DNA from 3 places in the Paeniglutamicibacter sp. ORCA_105 genome. Region 3 is predicted to be linked to each of the others. Evidence: predicted binding sites of a transcription regulator. Region 3 holds the regulator's gene; each other region holds the start of a gene.
The links. The regulator HrcA, encoded in region 3, represses chaperone genes, less so after heat shock. The targets are predictions, from matches to a motif close to TTNGCACTCGNNNNNNNCGAGTGCNAA.

Region 1 (9,592 bases), on a different contig from region 3:
GTATTAGTCTGGGGACGTGTCCATCCTCATTGATCCCCCGTTCTGGCCGGCCCACGGAACGCTCTTTTCGCACCTGGTCTCCGATGCGTCGCTGGACGAATTGCACGAATTTGCCAGGGAACAGGGCCTGCCCGAGCGCGCCTTCGACCGCGACCACTATGACGTCCCGCAAAAGCGCTACGACGACCTGGTCGCGGCCGGTGCCGTCCCGCTCCGGGCCACCGAGCTGGTGCGGCGGCTCATAGCCTCGGGGTTGCGCGTGCGGGCCAAGGAACGGCCCGAACGACTCGACGCCGTGCTGCTCGCGCGCTGGGACGCCCTGGGGCTCGGCGCCCCGGAGCTGGGCCGCGAACTGCTGGGGTGTTGGAGCCAGGAGCAGCGCGTCTACCACGACAGGGCGCACCTGCTGGCGGTCCTGACGGCCCTGGACGCCCTCACGGGCGGGACTGCCTCCTCGCAGTCACACCTGCCGGTGCACCTGGCGGCCTGGTTCCACGACGCGGTGTACCGCGGCACGGCCACCGATGAAGATGAATCTGCCGCGCTGGCCGCGGCACGCTTACCGGACCAAGGCATCGGCTCATCCGTGGTGGACGAGGTCGTGCGCCTGGTCCTGCTGACCAAGACGCACAAGCCCGCACCCGGCGATGTCGCCGGTGCCCTGCTCTGCGACGCGGACCTGGAGGTCCTGGCCCGTCCGGCCGGCGCCTACCGGCGATACACCGTGGCCGTGCGCCGCGAGTATGCCCACGTGCCTGACGCCGATTTTGCCCGCGGGCGATCAGCGATCCTGCGCGCATTGCTGGCCGGCGGCTCGCTCTACTCGAGTGACAGGGGCCGGGCGTTGTGGGAAGAAGCCGCTCGGGCCAACCTCATGGCTGAGCTCAAGGACCTGGAAGCCCTCGCCCCATAGGCTTCGGCTGCCTGGCCCTAAAGAGCAAGGGCTGACGCCCAGAGCGCTTCGTGTTTCCTCACGAATCTGGCGGCATCCGCCCAATGCCGGCCATGCCCGTTGGCGAACATCCCGCCCCACGGCTGGACGTCCTTGAGATGGGCGTCGCGAAGAAAGCCGTACATGGCTTCGGTGCGTTCGCCCATGGCCGCCGGCAGCTTGGCGCGCAGATCGGCGTCGGCCCGGTAGCCGTCAACGACCAACGTCCGCAACCGCGCCGCGGCCTGGCCCGGATCCTCACCGGAGACGAGAAAGGCAAGCGACTGGGCAGCATAGGCCAGATCCCAGAGACGCGTGCTTGGCCCCGCACCGTCCCAGTCGATGAAGGCCGGGCGGTCCCGGCCAACCAGGTTCCATGGTGCCAGGTCGTTGTGGCAGATCAGGTCCGCATGGGGAGCCTGGATCAGGGTGGACCAGCAGTCGTCAGTGGATCGCTTGAAGCTTGCGGAGGCGTCATGGATCCGGCGTATCAGGTCCCCTACTTCTCCCAGGGGTTTCTGCGGCAGGGGCCGGTCGTGGGGCGCTGGGGCACCGGAAACAAATTCCGTGATTTGCCGGCCTTGCCTATCCCGGCCCAATGGCCGTGGGACCTCGGACAGCCCATGCTCACGGAGATGGGCCATGAACCTGTGAACCGATGGCGTGCTTTCAAGCCAGGGCTTGCGCACTGTGGAACCGATGCGCACCACCTCACCGGCGGCGTTCCCGCCGACCAGCGGCACTTCGATGTGGGGCATGGCCCCATGCTAGTCCGCCGCAAGCGATCCCCCCGATGCCTGAATGCGTAATAGTCATGGCGGTCCGGGCGCCAGGAACCCGTTAACGCCGTGAGCCGCCTTCCATACGGTGTCCCGTCCTCCCCGAGGGGGAAACGGTACACCGTGGGAAAGCGGCTCACGGTTTAGTGCCAGGTACTGCTAACGCGCGGGGCGTGGTGAAGCAGGGGGGATTAGAATCCGCCCATGCCGCCCATGCCACCCATGTCGTCGCCACCCGGTGCTGCTGCGCCGGCCGGAACCGGCTTGTCGGCGACAACGGCCTCGGTGGTCAGGAACAGACCGGCAATGGAGGCGGCGTTCTGCAGGGCAGAGCGCGTGACCTTTACCGGGTCGTTCACGCCGGCGGCGAGGAGGTCCTCGTAGACGCCGGTGGCTGCGTTCAGGCCGTGACCTGCGGGCAGGCCCTTGACCTTGTCGGCGACAACGCCCGGCTCCATGCCGGCGTTGAAGGCGATCTGCTTCAGCGGAGCTTCAATGGCAACGCGCACGATGTTCGCACCGGTTGCCTCGTCGCCCGTCAGCTGCAGCTTGGCGAATGCAGCAGCGCCGGCCTGGATGAGGGCCACGCCGCCACCGGCGACGATGCCTTCTTCGACGGCGGCCTTGGCGTTGCGCACTGCATCTTCGATGCGGTGCTTGCGTTCCTTGAGCTCAACCTCGGTAGCGGCACCGGCCTTGATGACTGCAACGCCGCCGGCCAGCTTGGCCAGGCGCTCCTGCAGCTTCTCGCGGTCGTAGTCCGAATCGGAGTTCTCGATCTCGGCGCGAATCTGGTTCACGCGACCGGCGATCTCCTCGGCGTCGCCTGCACCCTCGACGATGGTGGTCTCGTCCTTGGTGACAACGACCTTGCGGGCGGAGCCCAGCAGGTCGATGGAGGCGTTTTCGAGCTTCAGGCCGATTTCCTCGGAGATGACCTGGCCACCGGTGAGGATGGCGATGTCGGCCAGCATGGCCTTGCGGCGGTCGCCGAAGCCCGGTGCCTTGACGGCGACGGACTTGAACAGGCCACGGATCTTGTTCACGATCAGGGTGGCAAGGGCTTCGCCCTCGATGTCCTCGGCGATGATCAGCAGCGGCTTGTTCGACTGCATGACCTTCTCAAGGATCGAAACCATGTCCTTGACGTTGGTGATCTTCGAGTTGACGATCAGGATGTACGGATCCTCAAGAACCGTTTCCTGGCGCTCGTTGTCGGTGACGAAGTAGGCCGAGATGTAGCCCTTGTCGAAGCGCATGCCCTCGGTGAGCTCAAGCTCGAGGCCGAAGGTGTTCGACTCCTCGACGGTGATGACACCTTCCTTGCCGACCTTGTCCAGTGCCTCGGCGATCAGGGCGCCGATTTCGTTGTCACCGGCGGAGATCGATGCGGTGGCGGCGATCTCTTCCTTGGTTTCGATTTCCTTGGCGGAAGCCAAGAGCTCAACGGTGACGGCCTCGACGGCCTTCTCGATGCCGCGCTTCAGGGACAGCGGGTCGGCGCCGGCGGCAACGTTGCGCAGGCCTTCCTTGACCAGTGCCTGTGCCAGGACGGTGGCGGTGGTGGTGCCGTCGCCTGCGACGTCATCGGTCTTCTTGGCAACTTCCTTGACGAGTTCCGCACCGATCTTCTCGTACGGATCCTCGAGCTCGATCTCCTTGGCAATGGAGACACCGTCGTTGGTGATCGTGGGGGCGCCCCACTTCTTTTCCAGAACGACGTTGCGACCACGCGGGCCAAGGGTGACCTTGACGGCGTCGGCCAGGATGTTCAGGCCGCGCTCAAGGCCGCGGCGTGCTTCCTCGTCAAATGCAATGATTTTGGCCATAGCGGCTTATGTCCTTTCGGGACGTTCATGCGTATCTACGACCTGAGGCAACGCCCGCGACGGACGAAGAATCCACGATGTCATGGGACGATCGCAAAAGCTTCTCGCTGCCCTGGTCAAGGACTCACTCAAACACCGCCCCAAGGCTGCATGTATCCGCTCGAAACTCCGATCGAATTAGCAGTCGGGGCGTGCGAGTGCTAATACAAATCTTGGCACTCAACCACTCGGAGTGCAAGCTGTGGGTCTTTGCCGTCAGCGTATTGCGGTGCCAGTGCGGCTAGTTGTAGTTGCTTCCCAGCACGATGGCGATATTGCCCGGGATGTTTGCGCTCTGCATGACCGAGGTGATGCCCAAGGCGTCGGCCGCGGCCTCCGCGGTGGCCCGATGGGTCTCGGCGCGGTAGTAGACCGTGGAATAGTTGACTTTCTTGGTCCAGTTCGATGCCGCGACATTGCTGAACCCGGCACCCTGCAACTCCGTGCGCGCCTTGCCGGCAAGGCCGCCGACCTTCGCACCGTTGTAGACGCCCATTGCCATGGCGGTGTCAGCGCCTTCCGCCAGGCCGCTTTCGCTGGCCTCGGTGGAGGAGCTGGGTTCCGTGGATTCGCTGGCCTCGTCCGCCGATTCGCCCTCTACGGGCGTTTCGCTGGCTTCGTCAGCCGATGTGGACGCGGAGGATTCCGCGGCGTCCTGGGTGCCCGAGGAGCTGGCGGCAACTGGTGCCGGGTCGGTCGTGGCGCCCGTGAGCTTGGGCAGGACCATGAAGGAGAAAAGTCCCACCACCAGTGCAATCGCCCCAAAGACCATCAGCCAACGCAAGCCGGATCGAGCCCCGCCCACGGATGCGGCGGCAGCCCAGCCGTTTTCGCGGTGCGAGCCGCTACGGTTGCTGAACTCTGGGACGCGATCAAATTCATCGCGCGGATAGTTGGTCATGCCCGTCCTCGGTGATCTGGCTTGCAATGTGGGCATGCGCGGCTGCAGGAATACAAGCGCGGCCGGGCCCCGAAACGCCAGACGTGCGTTGCAATCATGCCTCGGGTCCGAGCCGTTTCGCCGACCGAGCGCGATGCCTCGTCGTTCGTAGTCTACGCAATCGCTTGACCAGCATGGGGTCATGGGCCAGCGCTGCGTCCGTGTCGATGAGTGTGTTCAACAATTGGTAGTAGTTGGTTGGCGAGATGGAAAACAGCTCGGAGATGGCTTGTTCCTTGGCCCCGGCGTACTTCCACCACTGGCGTTCCAGCGCGAGAATCCGCTGGGAACGCTCGTCCAGCCCGCTGGATTCGTCAAGCTCAAACTCGAGCTCAAGTGCCTCGGATGACATTGCACTTCCCTCAACTATCCGGTTCCCGGTTCACGGTGAACTACCGGGCAATCTGCCCCAACCGTAACTATTCTAACGTGTTGCCCCCGCAAACCGTTTGCCCTCTCGGCTTGGCATCTGCCCACAATGTATGTCATGGACACCCATGAGACGCCGCTCTTCGAGCTCCCCGAGCCGCAACCCGACACCACTGATTTCCCCTTCGGCCAAGGACTCGCCGAGGCCGTGGACGGCGGATTCGTTGCCGCCGACTGGGCAGAGGCGCTTGCCCCGGTGGAGGGAAAGCTGGTGTCCCTCGCCAGGGAACTCGAAGCCAGGCGCACCTCCGGCGAGCGCATCCTGCCCGCACCGCCGAACATCCTGCGCGCCTTCAGCCGCCCGTTGGCCGAGGCCCGGGTGTTGGTCATGGGTCAGGACCCCTACCCCACGCCCGGCCATTCCATGGGGCTGAGCTTTTCCGCCCTGCCCCAGGTGCGACCGTTGCCACGCAGCCTGAAGAACATCTACCTCGAGCTGCACGAGGACACCGGCCTGCCGATCCCGGCACACGGTGACCTCTCCGCCTGGGCAGACCAAGGCGTGATGCTGTTGAACCGGGTGTTGACGGTGGCTGCCGGTGCCGCGGGTTCGCACCGACGGCTTGGCTGGGAGTCCGTGACCGATGCCGCCATGGCGGCGCTGGCAGCACGCGGGGGGCCGCTGGTGGCGATCCTGTGGGGCAAGGACGCCCAGGCGCTGGCGCCGGCGCTGGGCTCGATCCCCATTATTGCCTCGGCCCATCCCTCGCCCCTTTCGGCGCGGCACGGGTTTTTCGGCTCCAGGCCCTTCACCCGGGCAAACGCGCTGTTGGTGCAGGCCGGCGGCGCGCCTATCGACTGGGCACTGCCCCTGGTGGTCCCGCGCGGCTAGCGGCGGCGGATGTTACGGCGCTCCGCCAGCACCTCGGCACCGATCAGCGGGCGGGCGATGGTGTCACCGAAGACCACACCCCCGGCAATCGCCATCATGATGGTGAACGCGGTGAACATCTGCACGATGGCCGAGTTCATGTCTTCGACCTCAAATACGATTCCGTACATGGAACGGAAGATCATCAACCCGGGCAGCAGGAACACGATGGCGGGGGCGGCCAGCACCAGCTGCGGGGCACCCATCTTGTAGGCCACCCAGCGCCCGGCCAGGCCGACGAAGGTCGCCGCGACGGCCGGCGCGGCCCGGTCCCCCACGCCCAGGGCCTGGATGCCCAGCAGGATCAGGTAGCCGAGCAGGGCGATGCCGCCGGTGGGCAGCAGGAGCTTGGGTTCTGATTGCTCGGTGATCGCGCCCATGATGACCGCCGCAACGACCAAGGCCGCCAGCAACCAGCCGGGATAGGAAATCGTGTCGATGACCCGCACGTCCAGCTCGGGGGCACCCAGTAACTCGCCGCCGACCAGTGCCGTCATGATGCCCGTCAGGATCGCGGCATAGGTCAGTGCGGCAGAGAAGAACCGTCCGGCGGCGGTGACGGGGAACCCGTTGATGGCATCCTGCAGGGCGGAGACAAACCTGGCCGAGGGCAACAACAGCAGGATGCCGCCGGCGACCACCAACGCCGCGTCCATGGGCGCGTTCAGGGCGTGGAAGAGCACCGCGATGGCCGTGACGACAAAGCTGGCGGTGGCAACCGAGAAAAATTCGGGCACACGCCAGCGTGCCGCATACTTGATGATCTGTCCGACAGCCAACGAGGAGACGAAGGCCAGGATCGCCCCGGGCAGGGAGCCGCCGATGAAGATCACGAAGAGGGCAGCAAAGGCACCGGCGGCCGAGCCGATCATCCAGCGCGGGAAGGGCTTGGGCCGGCGCGAGATCTCCCGCAGCCGGTCCACCGACTGCTGCCGGGTCACGCCGCCGGAGACGATGTCGGAAACCAGCCGATGCACCTCCGCCAATCCGGCAAAGTTGTTGGTCCAGGAGCGCACCACGCGCAGCATCGAAAACGACTCGCCCTCCGGCGGGGAAAAGTTCAGGTGGATCGACTGGTTGGTGATGTCGACGTCCGTGTAGCTGAGCCCGAGGGCCGCGGTCACGGCGATGACGCTGGTTTCCACTTCCAGGGCGCCGGCACCGTAGCGGAACATGGTTTCAGCAAGGTCCAGGGCGAATTCCAGGGTCTTACGCGCCGAGGCGTCCTGTGCGGCGTTGACCTTCGGGTTGGCATAGGGGGTTCCCTTGAGCCGCTCGACGATGTTGAACGCCTGGGTGGGAGGGCTGTCGGAGGCCAGCAAACGCGAAATCATGCGCTTGGCTGCAGGGTTGGCGCGCGGCGGCAGCGCCGGGGCACCCGTGGAGGTGATGCCGACCTGGCCGGTCTTGGCGTTAATGGCGTCCTGGGCCAGCGTGGTGGGCCGCGGCCGCTTCGTGGGCTTGGCAGGCTTGGGCGCCTTGGGCGGCCTGGCGCCCCCGGCCCGCTTGGCTGCTGGCCTTCCCGAAGGCTTGCCGGCCTGTTTGGGGACAGGCTTCGTGGGCGTCGGCGCGACGGCCGGCGTGCCGGTGGCCGGTTTGCCGGTTGCCGGCGTGTCAAGGTGGGGGAACAGCGGGGAGTTCTTCGCGTGCGCGGCAGCGTCCTTCAGGGCCTGGGCGATATGGGTCATTTCCCCCGCTTCGACACGGCGAATGCTCGAGACCTGCGGGTTGGGATCCTCGCCCGGTGACGCCGGGGCGGTGGCGTCCGGCCCCTTACCTGAAGACACGCTTCCTCCTGTCGTTTGCGCTTGCTCCACCCACCATACCGCCGCCTTATGTCCCATTGATCCACTGGCCACGCAACTCACATTTGACTGATTGGACACAGTGCGACGCCGGACCCCGGGAATATCCGCACGGAATCCGGAGTTGAGCCACAATGAATGCAAACGCATATAACTCACGGCAGGAGAAACACGGGAAATCATGAGTGAATCCACCACGAATACACAGCAATTCGAGATCGGCATCGAGACGTTCGGCGACATCACCAACGACGCCAACGGCCAACCGCTCCACCCGGCCCAGGTCCTGCGCAACGTGGTCACCGAGGCCAAGGCCGCCGAGGCCGCCGGACTCGACTTCTTTGGGGTGGGCGAACACCACCGCGACGACTACTCGGTCTCCGCCCCCGAGGTGGTCCTGGGCGCCATCGCCTCGGTCACCGAAAGGATCAAGCTGGGATCCGCCGTAACCGTGCTGAGCTCGGATGACCCGGTGCGCGTCTACGAACGCTTTGCAACCGTCGATGGCCTGTCCAACGGACGTGCAGAGGTCATCCTGGGGCGCGGCTCCTTCATCGAGTCCTTCCCGCTCTTTGGTTACGAGCTTTCCGACTATGAGCTGCTCTTCGAGGAGAAGCTCGCGCTGTTCGCCAAGCTGCGCAAGGGCGAACCAGTCAGCTGGTCCGGCCAGACCCGCTCCGCGCTGCGGAACCAGTCGGTCTACCCGCCCATTGAAAACGGCACCCTGGACGCCTGGGTGGGCGTGGGCGGCAGCCCCGAATCGGTGGTCCGTGCGGCACGTCACGGCCTGCCGCTGTTCCTGGCGATCATTGGCGGGCAGCCCATGGCCTTCGAACCGCTGACCCGGCTCTACAAGCGATCGCTAGAGGAATTCGGCCACCAGCCCCAGCGCATCGGCGCGCACTTCCACGGGCTGGTGGCCGACAGCGATCAAGAGGCGCTGGACCAGCTGTGGCCGCACTACAAGCTCACCATGGACCGGTTGGGCTCCGAGCGCGGCTGGCCGCCGGCGAGCCGCATGCGTTTCGAGGCCTCGGCGGGCCGCGACGGATCGCTGCTGGCCGGCAGCCCGGAGACCGTGGCCAAGAAGATTGTCCGCTTTGCGAGCGGGCTTGGCCTTTCGCGTGCCGACATCAAATACTCTGCCGGCTCGTTGCCGCACGAGACCATGATGCGAAGCATTGAATTGCTGGGGACCAAGGTCAAGCCCCTGGTCCTGGAGATGCTCGAGGCAAAGTAGGGGGCTGTGGCTTCCCCCGAAAACACGCACCACGCTTAACGAAAAGAACCCCCGGTTTTCCGGGGGTTCTTTTCTGTTGGTGGTTCTTAGCAGACTCGAACTGCTGACCTCTCGCGTGTGAAGCGAGCGCTCTAACCAACTGAGCTAAAGAACCGGGCTGCGTCTCCCAAAGGAGTACCTAGCAAGATTAGCCGAGCACCGCGGTGCACGCCAAATCGACACGAAATCCATCGGCGCTCCCCGCCCTGCGAACTGCTCGCCCCACCAGCTGTAAACCTTCGGCTTTCGCGCCACGCCCGGGCATCAAATACACAGGTGAAATGCTGGCGAACAAACAACTCCGCGAACCCGTCAAAACCCCCGGAATCGCGGTGATTTTCGACGCTTGAAACCACGCCGTGCGGCGGACGTTTCGGGGCAACCGGCGCGTCGCCCCCAAGCCGTATTTACAACATGGCTTTCGGCAGGTAATAATTTCACTGTCGACTTCTTCGACGCCCAAACTGGGCCCTACAAGGAAGCTGCCGGGAACCGCCGGCAGCGGTCCCCTACCGGCCAAAGAACCGGCCCGGCGTAATTCCGGGAACCCCTTCTTTCGTTCGCTCTCTTTTTGCTTAGAGGACCGCTCCCAGTGCTTCCCAACATCGAGTATTCCCTGTCTTACTCCGCGCCCACCGGCATCGAACGCGATGCCCTCTCTGCGCTCGCCCTGAACCCTGACGCGCGCTG
Region 2 (9,592 bases), on a different contig from region 3:
CCGAGCAGATCGGCACCGGCATCCTTCAGCAAGAAGCCCTTTGCCCCGGCCCGCAGGGCCGCATAGACGTACTCGTCGAGGTCGAATGTCGTGATGATGACAACCGCCATGGGATTCTCCACGCCCGGTCCGGCGATGGCACGGGTGGCCTCGATGCCGTCCTGTCGGGGCATCCGAATGTCGAACAGGCAGACATCCGGTTGAAGACGGCGAGCGAGAGCCACCGCCTCGATGCCATCGGACGCCTGCCCCACGACGTCAATGTCGGGCTGCGCATCGAGGATCATGCCGAGGCCGGTGCGCACCAACTCCTGGTCGTCGGCGATGAGCACGCGAATCGTCATGTGGTCCATCCAACACGAGGGAGCACTGCGGTCACAACCCAACCGCCGCCGGGCGCTCGGCCGGAGTGGCAGGTGCCCCCGAGCAGTGAGGTGCGTTCCATCATTCCGGTGATGCCGTAGCCCGGCGTCGCGGCCGGCGCCGCCTCACCGTCGTTGGTCACCGTCAGCCGCACTCCACCCTCATCCACCTCGAGGACCGTATCGATGATGGAGACACCCCGGGCATGGCGGCGCGCGTTCGTCACCGACTCCTGCGCCAGCCGGAAGATGGCGGCGGCCACGGTCGGTGGGATGCTTTGGGTGTCACCGGTTATGCGAACATCGACGCGCGGACCGGCAGCCCCGGAGCCAGCAAGTGGCTCAGTGGTGGCGAGCTGCTCAACGTCGGCGATGGTCCGGCCAGGAGCCAGTTCAGGCTCCAATTCAGGCGCGTCGCCCTGACGCAGAACGCGCACCATCGAGCGCATCTCGGCAAGGGTCTTGGACGCTTCCGCCTCGATCACGCGGAGCGCATCCGTTGCCGCTTCCGGCTTTAGGGCCGCAGTCGCCAGCCCGGCCTGGGCGCGGATGGCAATCGCGGAGACGTGGTGGGCGACCGTGTCGTGCAAATCCCGGGCGAGCATCTCTCGTTCCAGCAACTTGGCGCGGTCGATCTCCCGCATCCTCGCCCGTGCCCGGTAGCGCAGTGCAATTCCGAGGGTGACCACGATGACGGTCAACCCGACCTCTCCGAGGATGTCGGCGAAAGGCGCACCACCCAGGCCGGAAACCACGAGGTTGACGAGAAGGATGCCGGACCCCAGCAGCAGGTCTCGGCCTTTGCCCCATCGGAACAGTGCGTACGCCGGCACGATGACGTACACGCTCGTGTAGAGGATCGAGTTGCCCATCAGCAAGGTCGCTACTGCCACGGCGCCGTGCGCGATCGCGAGCATGGGCAGTGGCAGAGTCCGCCGCCACAACAGCGTGGGGGCCGATCCGATCACGACGATCGCCGCTAGCAGGGGTTGGGAAAGGTCGGTGCGGAGAGTAGCCTCCAGCAGTGCGACAAGCACAACCACCGATAACAGCGCCCAGTCCCGCCATACCCGCCGCGGGGGAGGGGGAACTGCGCCTGGCGCATTCCACGCGGAGCGCAAGAGACCGGTCACTCCTTCATGATACTGGCGCATCAGCGGGGGCCTGAGAATGCGAGGGCCATCTGAGCACGCCGGCGAATCACGAACTCGGCGACTCCGGCGTTGAGAACCCAGGCTGCGCCCATGAGTAGCGCGTCGGTCAGGCTGCTGACCGGCCCAACACCGAGGATCCAGAACGCGAACACGACGGCCTGGGTTCCAGCCGCGATGCCAAGCGCATAGGCGCGGGTCATCCAGGCGCCGTGAGCGTTGAAGTCCCGGCGCTTGAGCGCGATGATTCCAAGGAATATGCAAGCCGCCATGGCCGCACCAAAGGACAACCGGATGACCATAAGCAGCGCGCTGCCGCCATCCGGCGCTGCGTAGAAAGCTGTCATCCACAAACCGGACAGGGCAGCGAGCAGGCCGGCGGGAATCAGGATGCCGCCGGCGATGCGATGCCAGCCGCGCCGGCGGCGAAGCGACGGCACGAACTGGAACGCACCGAGCAGGCAATATACCGTGGCGCTGGCGATGTGGGTGATCACCGGAATCGGCGAGGCGAAGAATCGGGCATTGTCTGGGGTGATGACGCCGCCGCTGGTCAGCTCGGTGACCCGGAACATGCCGGCGATCACCGGTATGAGGCTGAGGAGAATCAGCCCGGCGGGTGCCAGCCACGGGGCTCTGTGGCGTCGGGGCGGCCAACCGGCTTGAGCGCGGCTGTCAGTGGTTTCAGTTGTCATGACTCGATACTCGCCCGTGAATCGGGGGAAGACATCGGCAGGTCGGCCGAGGACCAAGCCGTACTTTCGGTCGGTGCGATTCGGGCCTTTCCGCCGATGCGCGCTCTCACGTCGGCAGGGAAAGTTGAGTCAAGACAGCAACAACATCACCCCAAGGTTTTGCCACCGCACCCGCACCGTCGAAACCGCACCATTCGAAAGGTACAAGACAATGCCATCCTCCGCCTCGTCAACGCTTCCGGTTTCTCAGCCCCAAGCGGCAGTAGCGCTCCCGGATCGGACCACCGGGCCGGGGCAACTGCCCACCTTCCGCCTGAACATGATGCGCGGCGGCTATCTCTTCATGGCAGTGGGCCTGATGATCGTTAAATGGCCGCTGCTGCTCCAGGCGTCGTCGATGCCCGTGTTCGAAGGGGTGGTTGTCTGCATTCTGACTGCCATGTCTCTGCTGGCGTTCCTTGGCCTCCGCTATCCCCTCGGGATGCTGCCGATCCTGCTGTTCGAAACGATGTGGAAGGTTTTGTGGCTCGCAATCGTGGCGCTGCCCCACCTGATCGGCAACGACATGGATGCGGCAACGGCGACGATGCTCTTCAACGTTCTCTTCGTTGTGCCGATCCTTGCCGTGACCCCGTGGGGCTACGCCTGGAAGCGCTACGTAATGACACGCGGCGAACGATGGGCTCCAGGGGCGTGAGAAATGGAACAGCGGATGGGAAGTGAACGGCACTTTCCGACAATGAGGGAAGGTTATTCCAGGACGAAGGCGTCCTGCTCCTTGGGATGGCGCTATTGATCATGTCGGGGAGGCCAGAGTGGATTCCCCTCGATGCTGCCGGTTCCTTTGGAAAACTGGCTGTAGGTGCGAGGGGAGCCCCGCTCTTCTCCGACTGCCCAGTAATTACCGACGATTCCGATGTCCCGATCAAGGTTCGTCGATGGGTCGACGTCGCAGCGCCACTTCGGACACATCGACGCAAGTCGTCAGATGCGCCGAGGGCGTAAATGACCCCGTAATTAGCACTCGCCTTGACCGAGTGCTAATGGTTGCCTAGAGTCATTGGTGGCGCCTGTCGATCCCGGCAAGTGCTGAAAGCCTGAGGTAATTCACCAGCTGGCACCGCGACGACGGTTGGTACCACCCGAACGGCCCGTAAACCATTGGTAACTCACGCAAAGGAGAGACGATGTCCGTCTCCATTAAGCCTCTCGAGGACCGCATTGTCGTCCAGCCGCTCGAAGCAGAAACCACCACTGCTTCCGGTCTGGTCATCCCTGATTCCGCCAAGGAAAAGCCGCAGGAAGGCAAGGTCGTGGCAATCGGCCCCGGCCGCGTCGATGACAACGGCAACCGCGTCCCCGTTGACGTAGCCGAAGGCGACGTCGTGATCTACTCCAAGTACGGCGGAACCGAAGTCAAGGTCGGCGGCGACGAGTACCTGGTGCTCTCGGCCCGCGACGTCCTGGCCATCGTCGTAAAGTAGTTTTTCCTCGTAAAGCCCCGGCCCCTGGCCGGGGCTTTACGTAGCTTATAAGGAGCAAGACATGGCAAAGCAGCTAGCTTTTAACGAAGAGGCGCGACGCGCCCTCGAAGCGGGTATTGATAAGCTCGCAAACACCGTCAAGGTGACCCTCGGCCCGCGCGGCCGCAACGTGGTGCTGGCAAAGGCCTGGGGCGCACCGACGATCACCAACGATGGCGTGACCATCGCCCGTGAGATCGAGCTGGAAGACGCCTACGAGAACCTTGGCGCGCAGCTGGCCAAGGAAGTAGCCACCAAGACCAACGACGTTGCAGGCGACGGCACCACCACCGCCACCGTGCTCGCACAGGCCTTCGTCAAGGAGGGCCTGCGCAACGTTGCCGCGGGCGCCGCCCCGGGCGAAATCAAGCGCGGCATCGAAGTTGCCGTTGAGGCAGTTGCGCAGCGCCTGAAGGACAACGCCGTTCCGGTCGAGGGCAAGCAGGTCGCCAACGTCGCGGCCATCTCCGCGCAGAACGAGGAAATCGGCGAGCTCTTGGCCAAGGCCTTCGAGACCGTTGGCACCGATGGCGTCATCACCATCGAGGAATCCTCCACGACCGCCACCGAGCTGGTTGTCACCGAGGGCATGCAGTTCGACAAGGGCTACCTGTCCCCGCAGTTCGTCACCGACCCGGAGCGCCAGGAGGCCGTCCTGGAGGACGCGCTGATCCTGGTCAACTCAGGCAAGATCTCCACAGTTGCAGAGTTCCTGCCGCTGCTGGAAAAGGTGCTGGCTGCCGGCAAGCCGCTGTTCATCATCGCCGAGGACATCGAGGGCGAAGCCCTCTCCACCCTCGTCGTGAACAAGATCCGCGGCACCTTGAACGCCGTGGCCGTCAAGGCCCCCGGCTTCGGCGACCGCCGCAAGGCCATGCTGCAGGACATTGCGATCCTCACCGGCGCACAGGTTGTCTCCCCGGACCTGGGGCTGCAGCTGGACCAGGTCGGCCTCGAGGTGCTGGGTACGGCTCGCCGCATCACCATCACCAAGGACTCGACCACCATCGTCGACGGTGCAGGCACGGCCGAGGATGTCAATGACCGCGTCTCGCAGCTGAAGGCCGAACTGACCCGCACCGATTCCGAGTGGGACCGCGAGAAGCTCAACGAGCGCCTCGCCAAGCTCTCGGGCGGCATCGGCGTGATCAAGGTCGGCGCAGCCACCGAGGTCGAGCTGAAGGAACGCAAGGCACGCATCGAAGATGCAGTCTCCTCCACCCGCGCTGCCCTCGAAGAGGGAATCGTTGCAGGCGGCGGCACCGCATTGGTTGACGCCCTTGCAGTGCTGGACACCGACCCCAACGTGCTCGCCCTCACCGGCGACGCCGTTGCAGGTGTCGGCATTGCGCGCCGCGCACTGGTCCAGCCGCTGCGCTGGATTGCCCAGAACGCCGGCTTCGACGGCTACGTCGTCACCGCCAAGGTTTCCGAATCACCGGCCAACGAGGGCTTCAACGCCCTGACCGGCGTGTACGAGAACCTGATCAACGCCGGCGTCATCGACCCGGTCAAGGTCACCCGTTCGGCGCTGCGCAACGCTGCATCGATCGCCGCCCTGGTGCTCACCACCGAAACCCTGGTCGCCGAAAAGCCGGCCGCGGATCCGGACTCGCACGCAGGACACAACCACTAACACGCAGCAAGCGTGGCAGTGCACCAGGCGCCGCCGGCAGCCAGGTTCCCGTTTCCCCCCTTGGGGGCACGGAAGCCCGGAGGCCGGCGGCGCCTGGCGTTGTGCGCTGGATCGGTCGACACCGACGTGCCCGGCTAGTTCGAGGCGAAAAGTTGCGCCGGTGCCGCCGCGTGCGGCTCGGCGATGAGGTACTCTTTCACGGCCTGGGCGGGAACCCGGTAGGACCGGCCGAAACGCACCGCCGGCAGATCCCCTCCGTGCACCAAGCGGTACACAGTCATCTTTGAGACGCGCATCGCCAAGGCGACCTCCGCGACAGTCAGGTAGTGGGCTTCCTCGAAACTTTTCAGGTCAACCATGTCATCCCCAATCAAAGTGTTGCTTATCCCCGGACGAAACTGCTGATACGTCGCATACCTTCAACCATTGGTGCAACGTTGACCTCATCGTAGACTCAAGTTCCCCAGGGCACCAGAGAGGTGGAAGGTCCGGAGGTTGCCATTCGGCAACGTTTTGGTCTTCCCGGAGGTATCGACGTGGCAACAGGGCGTGCCATGCATTCGTCGTTGGGTCGGGTGATCGCTTCGACCGTATTCGTCTTCAGTTGGGGTGTCCGGTTATAGCATCGTTCAAAAGATGCACCCAGGCCGGTACTCATTCGACTCCGGCCTCTTCTGCCCAGCGGCAACAATCCGGCGAGGCAAGGAACCGAAGCTTTTCGTAGGGTATGTCCGCGAAGGTTGTTTCACGGTTGACCTGAGGCTCGAAGCTAGCGCAATCCCTGCGATGGCCCTGAACGGAGCCTGAGTGGAAGGCCGCCCGGCCCGGATTTCGGGGTGTAACCGCACCCGTGAAATTCGGACCGGTACGCACCCTGGTACGGCACACGCGGGGATACTGCTACCCCCCCCACACAGGTCCTCGCGTGTGCTTCCCGGGAATGCCATCGAGTTCGGTGGTGGCAGGTGTTCTTCCTTGCACCTGAGGCTGGGTCGGACACACGGGAGTGCGGGCGCAATCGGGAAAAGAATCCGTGATTGCGCCCGCACTTTGCATTGGGAGGGTGGCATTTTTGAGCAATACCCCGCGAATCCACAGGCGCTCGAGGCTACCTCGATCCAGCGGGGTCGGCCGATCCCAGGCCCGTCACGGTGTTCCCTAGTTCCTCGCCCCCAGCCCCTCGCGGCTCCCTGGCACGAGTATGTGGCCCGACATTCCGGGGCCGGACGCACGCACGCCAGTTTTCCCTCCGCGCCGGCATCGCCGGGACGTGTAAGGCCGTTCCGGGCCTTGCCCGGGCACAAGAAATGGCCGCCTGCCCACCAACTTGCGGTGGGCAGGCGGCCAACTTCATGTCAGGACGCGCCGGTCGTGAATGACCAGGTTGTCGAGACCAGCGGGTTGAGTGCCGCATCGCGGATCGCGGTTGTTCCGCCGGTCACCCGGACGGTGTAGCGGGTGTTGGCCGCCAGGCTGGCAGCCGGGTTCAGGATCCACTGGTTGGTGGTTCCGTTGCGCGTCACCGTTGCCGACACCACTGCACCGGTGGTGGCGTTGCGGAGGTTCAGCGTCGGGGTACCGACGCCCAGCACGGATTCAGTGAAGGTGACGGTGATGTTGTTGGCCCGGCGGATGGCCGTGGCGTTGACGGCCGGGACCCTGGCCGACACCGCGGGTGCGGGGCCGGTGGTGAAGGTCCAGCTGTGCGTGGCAAGCGGGGTGCCCTGTGCGTCGCGGATGGCCGTGCTGCCGCCGGTGAGGACCGCGGTGTATCTGGTGTCGGCGGCCAGGTTTGCCGTCGGGTTCAACGTGGCTACCCGTGTGGTCGCGTTGTAGGTGACGGCGGAGGCGATGGCCGCTTGCGTCGCCGTGTTCTTCAGGGTGAAGGTTGTCGCTCCCACCCCGGCCACGGGTTCGCTGAACGTGGTGGAGACGTTGCCGGCGACTGCCACGGACTTGGCCCCGGATGCCGGCGTGCGCACTGTCACCGCTGGGGCGGCGGTCGTGGTGAACGTCCAGCTGGCGGTCGGCAGTGGGAGGTTCGCCAGGTCGCGAACCGCCGTGGTGCCTCCGGTGATCCGTGCGGTGTAGACGGTGTTGGCGGCGAGGTTCGCCGTCGGATTCAGCGTGGCCCTGCGCGTCGCCTGGTCATAGGTGACGGCCGCGGGGATGGTGGTCCCCGCTGGGTTCTTCAGGGTGAACGTCGTGGGGGAAACTCCCTGGACGAACTCGCTGAAGACTGCGGAGACATTGGAGGCCGTGCTCACGTTCGTTGTATTGGTTCCCGGAGCGCGGCTGGAAATGGCGGGCGCCACGGTGTCCGCGGTTCCAATCCGGACCGTGCGGGTCGCTACGGCACCGGTGTTGCCGGCGGCATCGGTGGCGCGCACCTCATACACGTAGGTCCCGTTGAGCTGGGCGTCGTAGGTCTTCGCCGCCGGGCAACCTGCTTCCCAGTCGGGATTGCTCGGCAGCAACCGGCATTCGAGGGTCGACCGCGCCTCGTTGGCCGCCGTGTTCAGGGTCGGGGTGGTGTCCGCGGTGGGCGTCGAGGGGAACGGCGCGACGACGGAGGAGACCGGTGCCACGGTGTCCACCGTCGCGGTGAGTGTAGGTGAGGTCAGGTACGGCGGCGCTGCGGGGTCGGTGGCAACCAGAGGGTTGGCGATCCGGGCCTGGAATTTATGCACGCCGTTGGCCAGCGCCGTCGGCACGCGCAACGAGTAGTTGCCGCCGGTGGCGACACCGCTCACGGCCGGGACCGTGGCACCGTCAACGAGGAGTTCCACGGTGGATCCGGCGGTGGCGGTTCCCGTGAGGGTGGGAAGGTTGGTGCGGGTGATGTTGTCAGTGGTTGATCTGCCCGTGTCGCTGGCCGCTGCCAGGTCGGGGGTGCTCGGCGCCCCGTCGTCTCCCTGGTAGAGCAGGCCCTGGACGGTAAAGGTGCTCACCGTCAACGTGTCGATGCCAGGCCCGCCGGCGTTGGGGCCGGTGACGGTCACGAAATTATTGCCCGAGGGCGCCCCGGTGACCGCGCGGGCGGTGTTGATGTCGCCCAGGGTTCCGGGTGCCGCACCGACCTGACGTAGGAAAGTCGCGGTGCTGCCCGTGGTGTAGTCGCCCAGGAATGCCGCGCCCACCTGGCCCCAATTGCACGGGGAGGCAAGGGACGGGGCGCAGGCGCCCGAATCCAGGGTGACCTTGATGCGCCCTCCGACCTTGGGGTCGGCTTCGGCGGTGAAGGTGTTCACCCCGTAGGGGTGCGTCACGGTGTATTGCTGGCCCGCGACGATGTTCTCGATGATGAAGCGCAGCCGGCCAAAGCCCATCTGGTCCCCGTCCTGGACGATCTCGTTGGCATGCGCTGCCTCCAGGGCGGCCTCGTAGAGGCGCAGGTTCCCGCCGCTGGCTTCCGCGGCGAACCAGAATGCCTCATCGGGGAAATTGTCCGGGTAGGACGCTGGAAGATCGGGATTCGGTGGTTCCATCAGGCAGCCGGTGCCGGCCGTGTAGCACAGCTGGAGTTTCGCGGTGCCGTCCGAGAACCAGGTCGGGAAGCCATTTTGTGGATCGACCGGCCCATTGCCTGCGGTGTTGGCGGATGCTGCGGTTCCTGCCAACGGAACCAGTGCCGCGGCGAGCAGTGCCGCGGACGCCGCACCTGCCAACACCGAGGGCCGGGTTCTTTTGAGGTCGCGCTTTCCCGTCCTTATGGTGCGGGTCTTCTGAAACATGATGACTCCTACTGCAGGGTGTGCCCCCCACTGGGCCGGAGCGACACCCCCGCCGCCCCATGAGCCCCATTTGTAGTCGCCCCAGGTTGTAAAAAACCTAGGGCCCGGAATCGTGCGCGCTCGGTCTGCGGCGAACGGCGTAGGGCCCGGAGGTTGCCACAGGGCGCAAGCTTTTCGCAGGGTATGTCCGCGAGCGTTGTTCCACGGTTGACCTATGGTTCGAAGCCAACGCAGGATCTGCGTTGGCGCTGATCGGGGCCTGCATGGAAGGCCGCCTGATCCGGATCTCGGGGGTGCAGCCGCGCCCGTGCAATCCGGTTCGGAACTCGCTATGGAGTGGTGCACGCGGGGATACTGCTTCCCCAGGCAAGTCCTCGCGTGTGCCTCCCGAAGAATGCCATCGGGTTTCCACGTCGGCGACTTCGTCCTTGGTCGGCAACTTTGGTAGGAATTGGGCTGCAGGCGCGCGAAAGCGCCCGCTCGGCCTGCGG
Region 3 (9,592 bases):
CCGTGGCCCTGGGCTTCGGTTTCCGTGTCGGTTTCCTGGGCCTGTTGCACTTGGAAATCACCCGTGAGCGCCTCGAGGCCGAATTCAACCTTGACTTGATCTCCACCGCACCCAACGTGGTGTACGAGGTCATGACCGATGACAAGAAGCTGCGCACCGTGACCAACCCGAGCGAGTTCCCCGACGGGAAGATCCTCGAGGTCCACGAGCCGATGGTGGCCGGCACGATCCTGGCGCCCAACGAATTCGTCGGCGCCATCATGGAACTGTGCCAGTCACGCCGTGGTGTCATGCGCGGCATGGACTACCTCTCCGAGGAACGCGTGGAGATCCGGTACTGGCTTCCGCTGGCGGAAATCGTCTTCGATTTCTTCGACGTGCTGAAGTCAAAGACCCGCGGTTACGCCTCGCTGGACTGGAAGGCCGACGGCGAGCAGGTCTCGGACCTGGTCAAGGTCGACATCCTGCTCCAGGGCGAACAGGTCGACGCATTCAGCGCCGTCACGCACCGCGACAAGGCCTACGCCTACGGGCTGATGATGACCCAAAAGCTGCGCGAACTGATTCCGCGCCAGCAATTCGAGGTGCCGATCCAGGCAGCCATCGGTTCACGCATCATTGCCCGTGAGTCAATCCGCGCCATCCGCAAGGACGTTTTGGCCAAGTGCTACGGCGGTGACATCAGCCGCAAGCGCAAGCTGCTGGAAAAGCAGAAGGCCGGCAAGAAGCGGATGAAGATGGTCGGCCGCGTGGAGGTTCCCCAGGAAGCCTTCATCGTCGCCCTGTCATCCGACGAGCCCAAGAAGAAGTAGCAATGCCTTCTGCCTTGCCCCTCGGGGACCCGGCGCCGTCGGACGGGTTGCTGCCGGCAACCTGCGCCGAGGGCGCCGTGGACCGGAGTTTTTCGGTCTACGTCCATATTCCGTTCTGCGCGGTGCGCTGCGGTTACTGCGACTTCAACACCTACACGGCGCATGAGCTGGGCTCCGGTTCCAGCCAGGACACCTACGCCGAGGCGGTTTCCGCGGAAATCGCCTTTGGCGCGAAGGCCCTGGAGGAATCGGGCGTGCCGCGGCGCGAGGTCTCCACCGTCTTTTTCGGCGGCGGAACCCCCACGCTACTGCCCGCCGGGGACCTGGTCCGGGTGCTGGCCGAGATCCGCACCCAGTGGGACCTGGCGCCCGACGCCGAGGTCACCACCGAGGCCAACCCGGATTCGGTGACGCCCGAATCCCTGCGGCTGTTGGCCGACGGCGGGTTCACCCGCGTGTCCATCGGCATGCAGTCGGCGGTCCCGCACGTCCTGAAGACCCTTGACCGCACCCACAACCCCGCGCGGGTTGGCCAGGCCGTGCAGTGGGCCAAGGACGCCGGCCTGCAGGTCAGCGTCGACTTGATCTACGGCACCCCGGGGGAGTCGATCGAGGACTGGCGCACCAGCGTGGCCACGGCCTTGTCCTACGATCCCGACCACATTTCGGCCTATGCGCTGATCATCGAGGAAGGCACCCGGCTGGCCGGGCAGATCCGCCGCGGTGAAGTCGCCAACATCGATGACGACGACCACGCCGACAAGTACCTGATCGCCGACGAGCTCTTCGCCGCCGCCGGATACAAATGGTATGAGGTCAGCAACTGGTCCAAGGACGAATCCGCACGGTGCCTGCACAACCTTGCCTACTGGCAGGGCGGCGACTGGTGGGGAGCGGGCCCCGGAGCGCACTCACACGTGGGCGGGCTGCGCTGGTGGAACGTGAAGCACCCGGCCGCCTACCAGCAGCGCATCGACGCCGGCACCTCTCCGGCGGCAGGACGGGAAACCCCTGACGCCGAGGCGCGCTACCTGGAGAAGGCGATGCTGCTGACCCGCATCGTGGATGGAATGGACACCGCGGACCTTGAGCCCGCGGGCCGCAAGGCCATTGCCGGGCTGATCGCCGATGGACTGGTGGTGCCCGAGGCGGCCTTCGCCAGGAAGGTCGTACTCACCCTGCAGGGCCGGCTGCTGGCCGATGCCGTGCTGCGGCGTTTGCTGGATTTCTAGTCCCAGGCGATTTGGCAGGGCACAAAGGAAGGTGTGGTCGGAAACCCCGAGGGGCTTTCGACCACACCTTCCTTTTTTGTACGTTTCGCTGCTACCGGAAGAGACGCAGGTTCAATCCGTAGCGGTAGGGGCGGGACTTGTTGACGTTGATTCCCGCACGCACTCCGCTGATGGTCAGGAAGAGCCAGATGGCCACCACCAGGATCGCGAAGATCCAGCCAATCCCGGGGATCATCGAGAACAGGTGCAGCACGATGGCCAGGACGGTCAGCGGGAAGGTGAAGTTCAGCGCTTCCCTGGATTCCTGGGCAGTGAACGGGCCGCGCGCCCGGAAGACCGCGTAGATGACCAAGGAGGGAATGCAGCCCAGGATCGCGCCGAAGTGGGCGATCATGGCCCATTGGCGATCCTCGGAGGGGGTCAGAGGCAGGGGCGCGGCCGAGGAACCTTCGAATCGATCCGACTGGCTGTCGCCGCCGGGAGCATTTCGTGCCTCGTTTACCACTGCTGATGTCCTCTTCGTTGGGTTGGGTGAACCGTTGGCCAGTTTATCCCCAATCGGGTGACACCGGCGAACACGAAATGCCGTTCGTTGCGCAATTGGGACCAGCCGGCGGATTTGGCCGGGATTCCGCGTTATCCCCGATGGTCCCACGTGCCCGTTCGCGTCGGCGCGGTGATCAACCTCACGTGCGGATCGGCGGGTCAGTGGTCCCCGGCGGTCAGGAAGTCGATGACTTCCTCGACCCGGCCCAGCAGCGACGGTTCCAGATCGGCGTAGGAGCGCACCTGGCCCAGGATCCTCTCCCAGCCCTGGGCGACATCGATTTGCTCCTGGTGCGGCCACCCCAGCCCCTTGAGGATGCCGGTCTTCCAGTCGGTGCCGCGCGGCACGACCGGCCACGCCCTGATCTTCAGCACGGAGGGGCGGATGGCCTGCCACACATCGACGTAGGGGTGCCCGACGATCAGTACGTTGCCGGCAGCGCCGGGCACGCGCATCGCCTCGGCGGCGATCCTTGCCTCCTTGGTTCCTGCCACGAGGTGGTCGACCAGGATGCCGAGCTTGCGCTGCGGGGAGGGGGCGAAGGCACGGATGGCACCGGCCAGGTCGTCGACGCCGTGCAGCGGTTCGACGACGATGCCCTCCACGCGCAGGTCGTGGCCCCACACCTTCTCGACCAGCTGGGCATCGTGCTTGCCCTCGACCCAGACGCGGCTGGCACGCGCCGTGCGTGCCTTCAGGTCGGCGACCATGCGCGAGCCGGAGGCGCTGCGTGCGGTTCCCTGGGGAGCCGGGGGAGCAGCGGCGGGTTCGATGATTTCCACCGGCTCGCCCTCGAGCAGGAAGCCGAAGCCGGCGCGGAAGGACTTGGTGCGTCCGTGGCGGTCCTCGAGAACCAGCACGCGCATGCCGCCGGATTTTTCGGTGCGAACCACCTCGCCGACCCATCCGCTTTCCACGTCCTCCAGCAGCAGGCCGCGGGCCAGCGGGACCTTGCGCAGTGTGCGTTTCCTGGGGGCGCTGATGTCCTGGGCGCCCCAGCCGTGGTAGCTCATCGTGTCACTTTCAGCTAGTGGTCAACAGGTCCCGGACCGATGCACGCAGCGGATTCGTTTGCCAGGGGCCGGGCAGCGTTCCGCCCTCCCGCTGGCTGATGTGTCGAACGCGGCATCGCGGTCACGGACCAAACCATGCTAACAAGGGATGCGAAAGGTATTAGACTTAGCAGTTGAACGTGTCGAGTGCCAATGCCTGCCGTCGGGCCTCGGTGCGCGCCCGGGGGTGTGGACACTGCCCCCTAGACCATGGTGATCCGGCTTGCTGGGAGAGGTGAGAATGACCGAACCACGTAGGCTCGAAGTCCTTCGAGCCATCGTTGAGGACTACGTGCAGTCACGGGAGCCCGTTGGTTCGCGTGCCCTGCTCGATCGCCACGATTTGGGCGTCTCCGCCGCCACGATCCGCAACGACATGGCATCGCTGGAGGAAGAGGGGCTCATCGTGGCCCCGCATACCTCCTCCGGGCGGATCCCCACGGAAAAGGGCTACCGGCACTTCGTTGACCAAATCGGGGACATCAAGCCGCTCTCCGGCGCGGAACGACGCGCCATCGCGGCGCTGCTCGAGGGGTCCCACGACGTCAACGACGTGCTGGAAAACACCGTGAGGCTGCTGGCCAGCATCACCCGGCAGGTTGCCCTGATCCAGGTGCCGCACTATTCGAATGCCACCGTTCGCCACATCGAATTGGTGGGACTGGGCGGCGGGCAGACCCTGGTGGTGCTCATCGCCTCCAGTGGCAAGGTCGAACAGCGCGTGATCCTGCTCCCGCCCTCCTTGGGGGAGTCGGACCTGCAGCAACTGCGCGCGGTGCTTCTCTCCGTCCTGGACGCCAAGCCGATATCCGACGTCGTCCGGCTCGCCCAGGGCGTCCCGGAACTCGTCGAGCCGCGCCTGGCACCGGCGGTCCGTGCGTTGGCCGAGGCCCTTGGCGCCCTGGCGCGCAATTCCTCGGTGGACAGGATCCTCACCGCCGGCACCGCGAACCTGGCCCGCGCCAACCTGGATTTCCCGCTAAGCATCACCCCGGTGCTGGAGGCGCTCGAGGAACAGGTGGTGCTTTTGCGCCTCTTCTCCGAGCTCGAACAGGACGCCCACGGCATTGCGGTGGGCATCGGCACGGAAAACCAATACGGCGCCCTGACCGAGGCCTCGGTGGTCGCCACCGGATACGGTCCCGGCGAGCAGGCCATGATCGGCGTGCTGGGTCCGACGCGGATGAACTATCCCACCTCGATGGCCGCGGTTCGCGCCGTCGCCCGATATCTTTCCCGAATCCTGGCCGGCTAATGCGGGTCGAAACATATTTCTTGAAGTACGAAAGGACACAGCGAGCACTGTGAGCACCCATTACGAAGTCCTGGGCGTCAGCAAGGACGCCACCGGCGAGGAAATCAAGAAGGCCTACCGCAAGTTGGCCCGAAAGCTCCACCCGGACGTGAACCCCGGCGAGGACGCGAGCGAGAAGTTCAAGCTGGTCACCCGCGCCTACGAGGTGCTCTCCGATGCGGACAAGCGCGCCAACTACGATGCCACTGGCAACGAGAACGGCAACGGCCAGACCGGCTTCGGCGGCGGCGGAGGATTCGGCGGGGGTGGCTTCGGTGACATCTTCGAGCAGTTCTTCGGCGGCGGCGGGGCCCAGGGTCCTGCTTCGCGCACCCAGCGCGGCCGCGACGCGTTGATCACCGCCACCATCGACCTGGCCGACGCGGTGGCCGGGACCGTCTACCCGCTGGAGATGGAAACGGCAGTCACCTGCCCGACCTGCGAGGGCAGCTGCTGCCGTCCGGGCACCTCCCCGGTCACCTGCACCATCTGCCACGGTGCCGGACAGGTCCAGCGTCCGGTGCGCTCGTTCCTGGGCCAGATGATGACGGTTGAGACCTGTGCCGCCTGCCGCGGCTTCGGCACCACCATCCCCGACCCCTGCATCGACTGCAACGGCCAGGGCCGCATCCGCGAACGCATTTCCAAGCAGCTCAAGGTTCCCGCCGGCGTTGCCAGCGGCACCCGCATCCACCTGGCCAGCCAGGGCGAGGCCGGCCCGGGCGGCGGACCGAACGGCGATCTTTACGTCGAGATCGAGGTCCGCCGGCACAAGATCTTCGAACGCGACGGCGTTGACCTGCACGCGCGCATGAACGTGCCGATGACGGCCGCCGCCCTCGGCGCGGACCTGGACCTGGAGACCTTCGACGGCTCCCAGGTCATCGAGGTCGAATCCGGCGCGCAGTCAGGGGACACCGTTCGGCTTCCGGGCTTGGGCGTTCCGCGCCTGCGCGGCGGCAAGCGCGGGGACATCATCGTCCACCTGCAGGTGGAGACCCCCACCAAGATCGACTCCGAACAGCGTGAGCTGCTTCAGCAGCTGGCCAAGCTCCGCGGCGAGGAATTCGCCGAGGGCCGCATGGAAAACAGTGGCGGAATGTTCTCGCGGCTGCGCGGGAAGCTGGGCAACCTGGGCGCATGAGCAACCAGTGCTTCTTCCTGTCGCCCGGTGATCTCAAGGATGCGCGGGTAGACGCCGAGCTTCAGCTGGACGGCCCCGAGGGCCACCATGCGGTGACGGTCAAGCGCGTCCGCGTGGGCGAAATGATCGACCTGGTCGACGGCTCGGGAGTGCGGGCGGTCGCCGAGGTCACCGCGACGCAGAAGGCGGCACTTGTCGCAACGGTGCGCGCCCTCGAAGCCGAGGCGCTGCAGCCGGTGGCCGTCACCCTGGTGCAGGCGCTGGCCAAGGGGGACAGGGATTTGCAGGCGGTGGAGTCCGCAGTCGAACTGGGCATCGACGCGGTGCGTCCCTGGCAGTCGGACCGGGCCATCGTGCGCTGGAACGACGCGAAGGCTGCCAAGGCCCTCGCCAAATGGGAGGGCACGGTGCTCGCCGCGCTCAAGCAGTCCCGCCGCACCTTCCTGCCCGAGGTGCGCCCGATGCTCAACAGTGCAGAGCTTGCCCGGGACATCGCCGAACGGGTCTCCGGCCCGGTTCCTGCCCTGGTGGTCGTCCTGCACGAACGCGGCACCGAGTCCCTCGCGGCCGTGGTTGCCGGGTGGCTGGAAGCCGCCCCCATGCCGGTGCCGGACGAATCCGGGACGCGTCAGGAGATCCAGCTGGTGGTGGGACCCGAGGGCGGGATCTCCGATGCCGAGCTCGACCGCTTCACCGCGGCCGGTGCCATGGTGGCCCTGCTGGGAAGCCATGTGCTGCGCGCCTCCACGGCCGGGCCGGCCGCACTGGTGCTCACCCGGCACCTGCTGGGGCAGCTCTAGGACACAAAAGATCCCACCGTTCCCCGCTGGAGTTTTTCCGGCGGGGAACGGTGGGATCTTTTTGTGCTGGTGGGGCGCCCGTCAAGCACTAGGCGTGCAAGGCCTAGTGCTTGACGGTGAAGTCCTTGGACTCGGTGCCGGAGCGGCCGCCGGTCTGCGCGTCGACGCCCCAGGCCGTGAACGTGTATTCGCCGGGGGCCAGCACATAGCTGAAGGAAAATTCGTTGTGTCCCAGCGCATCGCCGCCGGTGTGCAGTGCACCGGAGGCCACGACGGTGTCCTCGTCGCCGGATTCGGCGCGGCGGGTGATTTCCCAGAACTCCCCGCCGGAGAACATCGCGCTCACGCCATGGAAGGTGACCTGGCCGGCCTTCTGTGTGGTACCGAATTGTGGGTCGATGATCCACAGCGGCGCGGCCAGCGCGGTGTCGCGCCCGAAGTCGTGGTCCAGGGTGATGTGGTCAAAGGCCTCGTAGCCGGTTTCGCCGTCGACGAGGATCCGCACGGTGGGTTCCAGTCCCTCGGTGAGGATTCCGGCGTTCGACGCGGCCGCGGTGGCCGTGAACACCAATTGGGCAATGGAACGTTCGGCCAGTCCCTCATCGACGTCCGAGCCGAAGGCCTTGGCCGAGAGGTCCAAGGTGATGACGTTGTCGGGGCCGATTGAGGCGCCGACGGACGAGCTGGGGCGCCAGGCGCTGAAATAGCGGGGGTCCGCCGGCTCTTGCGAGAGCATGTAGCGCACCGAGTCGGCGATGGGATCGGCCGCCTCCTTGACGCGAACGAACTCCCGGTACAGGGAAACGGTTCCGTCGTTTTCAGCCAACCAATACACCGGGATGTGTGCGGTGGTGTTCAGTGATTCCATCTCCACGCTCGGCAACGGCGCAGGCGACTGCACGCTGGTTGCCGCTTTCGGCATGGAATACCGCTCGCCCGGTACACCCAGCCCGCACGCGGCCAGGGCGCCAAGCGCCACAGTCATCCCCAGTACCGCAAGGCGGGAACGGGGGGACCGGCGGGAACGGGACATCGGAATACTGGGCTCTCTGCAGGAATCTGGGGCGAATGGCTGGACCGGCATGGCGGGGGGGATTGCCGTGGGTCCTTCCCCAGCTTGGCATAGGTTGACGACCGGTAGGGCGGGAAATCCGCGATTCGCGTGGACTGTTGCCTGATTGATATGTATCGATGCAAGTTGTGCCCGAATCGTTGCCCCCCCAATTTGCAAACCATTCGGTATTTGGTTTCTTGGCCGCACCCCCCCTGCCGCCACACGGGTAGTCTTGGCCGGCACTTCCAAGTCCCGACGCTTCCATCCACGATAGGATTGGATAAGTGCAGGGAACCCTGGCCGCGGAACGACCGCAGGCGCCATTCGCCGGCACGGAATGCGGAGGCTTCAACAGTCATATGGACCAACAATTGAACCAAGTGGGCCAGCCCCGGGGAACCGACGCCCTGGTCCAGTTCGACAGTTCGGACCAAATGGTCGCCACACTCGGTGCGCACGATGAGCTGCTGCGCGTGATCACGGGAGCCTATCCGCAGGCGGATTTGCACGTCCGCGGCAACGAGCTGAAGGTCAGCGGCGATGCGGTCCAGGCCCACAAGGCCCTGCGCGTGATTTCCGAGGCCCGCACGCTGGCCGGAAACGGCACACGCATTTCCGCCCAGACCATTGAGCAATTGGTGCGCATGCTGGAAAGCACCGGCGCCGACGACGCCCAATCGGTGCTGGGCCTGAAGATCCTCTCGGGCCGCGGCAAGGCCATCCGGCCCAAGACCGTGAACCAGAAGAGCTACGTCGATGCGATTGACGAGAACACCGTCATCTTCGGCATCGGCCCCGCCGGCACCGGCAAGACCTACCTGGCCATGGCCAAGGCGGTCGCCGCGCTGCAGGCCAAGGAAGTCAGCCGCATCATCCTGACCCGCCCGGCCGTCGAGGCGGGGGAGAAGCTCGGCTTCCTGCCCGGAACGCTCACCGACAAGATCGACCCCTACCTGCGCCCGCTCTACGATGCGCTGCACGACATGATCGAGCCCGACTCGATGCCCAGGCTCCTGGCCGCCGGCACCATCGAGGTCGCGCCCCTGGCCTACATGCGCGGGCGCACGCTCAACGACGCCTTCATCATCCTGGACGAGGCGCAGAACACCACGCCCGAGCAGATGAAGATGTTTCTCACGCGGCTCGGCTTCGGGTCCAAGATCGTCGTGACCGGGGATATCACCCAGGTCGACCTTCCCGGCGGCACCAAGTCGGGGCTGCGCGTGGTCACCGAGATCCTCGAGGGCGTAGACGACATCGCCTTCTGCGAACTTGACGCCAGCGACGTGGTCCGCCACCGGCTGGTGGGTGCCATCGTCGGCGCCTACGAGCGCTGGACGGTGCGCCAGGACCCCAATTTCAACCGGTCCCAGGCGCGTGCCCGCCGTCGCGCCGGCACCTCGAAGAACCCCGAACACGCGGCCGAAAAGAAACAGCAGGGCCCCGCGCCCGAAAACCAGGAGCAATCCCCATGAGCGTAGAGGTCAACAACGAATCCGCGGTTGCGGCGGACCTGGAGCGCGTCAGTGCGCTGGGACGCCATATCCTGGCGGAACTCTATGTGCACCCGGAAACGGATGTCTCCATCATCCTGCTCGACGAAGAGCCGATGAGCGCGCTGCATGTGGAGTGGATGGACCTCGAAGGCCCCACCGAC

Region 1: a site for HrcA is predicted at 3,717-3,743, ahead of groL (chaperonin GroEL). Genes of this name have one in related genera too.
Region 2: a site for HrcA is predicted at 3,226-3,252, ahead of groES (co-chaperone GroES). Genes of this name have one in related genera too.

The regions. Positions count from the first base shown of each region.
Region 1 is NZ_JBIXLM010000018.1:63,186-72,777, forward strand. Features, by position in the region: gene ACIPUB_RS10805 (DUF4031 domain-containing protein) at 17-913, shown strand; gene ACIPUB_RS10810 (phosphotransferase) at 931-1,689, opposite strand; gene groL (chaperonin GroEL) at 1,902-3,539, opposite strand; gene ACIPUB_RS10820 (LytR C-terminal domain-containing protein) at 3,820-4,479, opposite strand; gene ACIPUB_RS10825 (DUF3263 domain-containing protein) at 4,574-4,870, opposite strand; gene ACIPUB_RS10830 (uracil-DNA glycosylase) at 5,006-5,779, shown strand; gene ACIPUB_RS10835 (threonine/serine exporter family protein) at 5,776-7,605, opposite strand; gene ACIPUB_RS10840 (LLM class flavin-dependent oxidoreductase) at 7,805-8,863, shown strand; tRNA gene ACIPUB_RS10845 (tRNA-Val) at 8,941-9,017, opposite strand; gene ACIPUB_RS10850 (GNAT family N-acetyltransferase) at 9,495-9,592, shown strand, end outside.
Region 2 is NZ_JBIXLM010000007.1:16,532-26,123, forward strand. Features, by position in the region: gene ACIPUB_RS05080 (response regulator) at 1-344, opposite strand, end outside; gene ACIPUB_RS05085 (sensor histidine kinase) at 341-1,405, opposite strand; gene ACIPUB_RS05090 (DUF2306 domain-containing protein) at 1,516-2,208, opposite strand; gene ACIPUB_RS05095 (hypothetical protein) at 2,333-2,905, shown strand; gene groES (co-chaperone GroES) at 3,396-3,692, shown strand; gene groL (chaperonin GroEL) at 3,754-5,367, shown strand; gene ACIPUB_RS05110 (helix-turn-helix domain-containing protein) at 5,502-5,726, opposite strand; gene ACIPUB_RS05115 (Ig-like domain-containing protein) at 6,723-9,101, opposite strand.
Region 3 is NZ_JBIXLM010000024.1:23,765-33,356, forward strand. Features, by position in the region: gene lepA (translation elongation factor 4) at 1-812, shown strand, start outside; gene hemW (radical SAM family heme chaperone HemW) at 815-2,044, shown strand; gene ACIPUB_RS12735 (DUF4870 domain-containing protein) at 2,136-2,549, opposite strand; gene ACIPUB_RS12740 (DUF3097 family protein) at 2,750-3,604, opposite strand; gene hrcA (heat-inducible transcriptional repressor HrcA) at 3,885-4,898, shown strand; gene dnaJ (molecular chaperone DnaJ) at 4,948-6,081, shown strand; gene ACIPUB_RS12755 (16S rRNA (uracil(1498)-N(3))-methyltransferase) at 6,078-6,881, shown strand; gene ACIPUB_RS12760 (GerMN domain-containing protein) at 6,985-7,866, opposite strand; gene ACIPUB_RS12765 (PhoH family protein) at 8,295-9,410, shown strand; gene ybeY (rRNA maturation RNase YbeY) at 9,407-9,592, shown strand, end outside.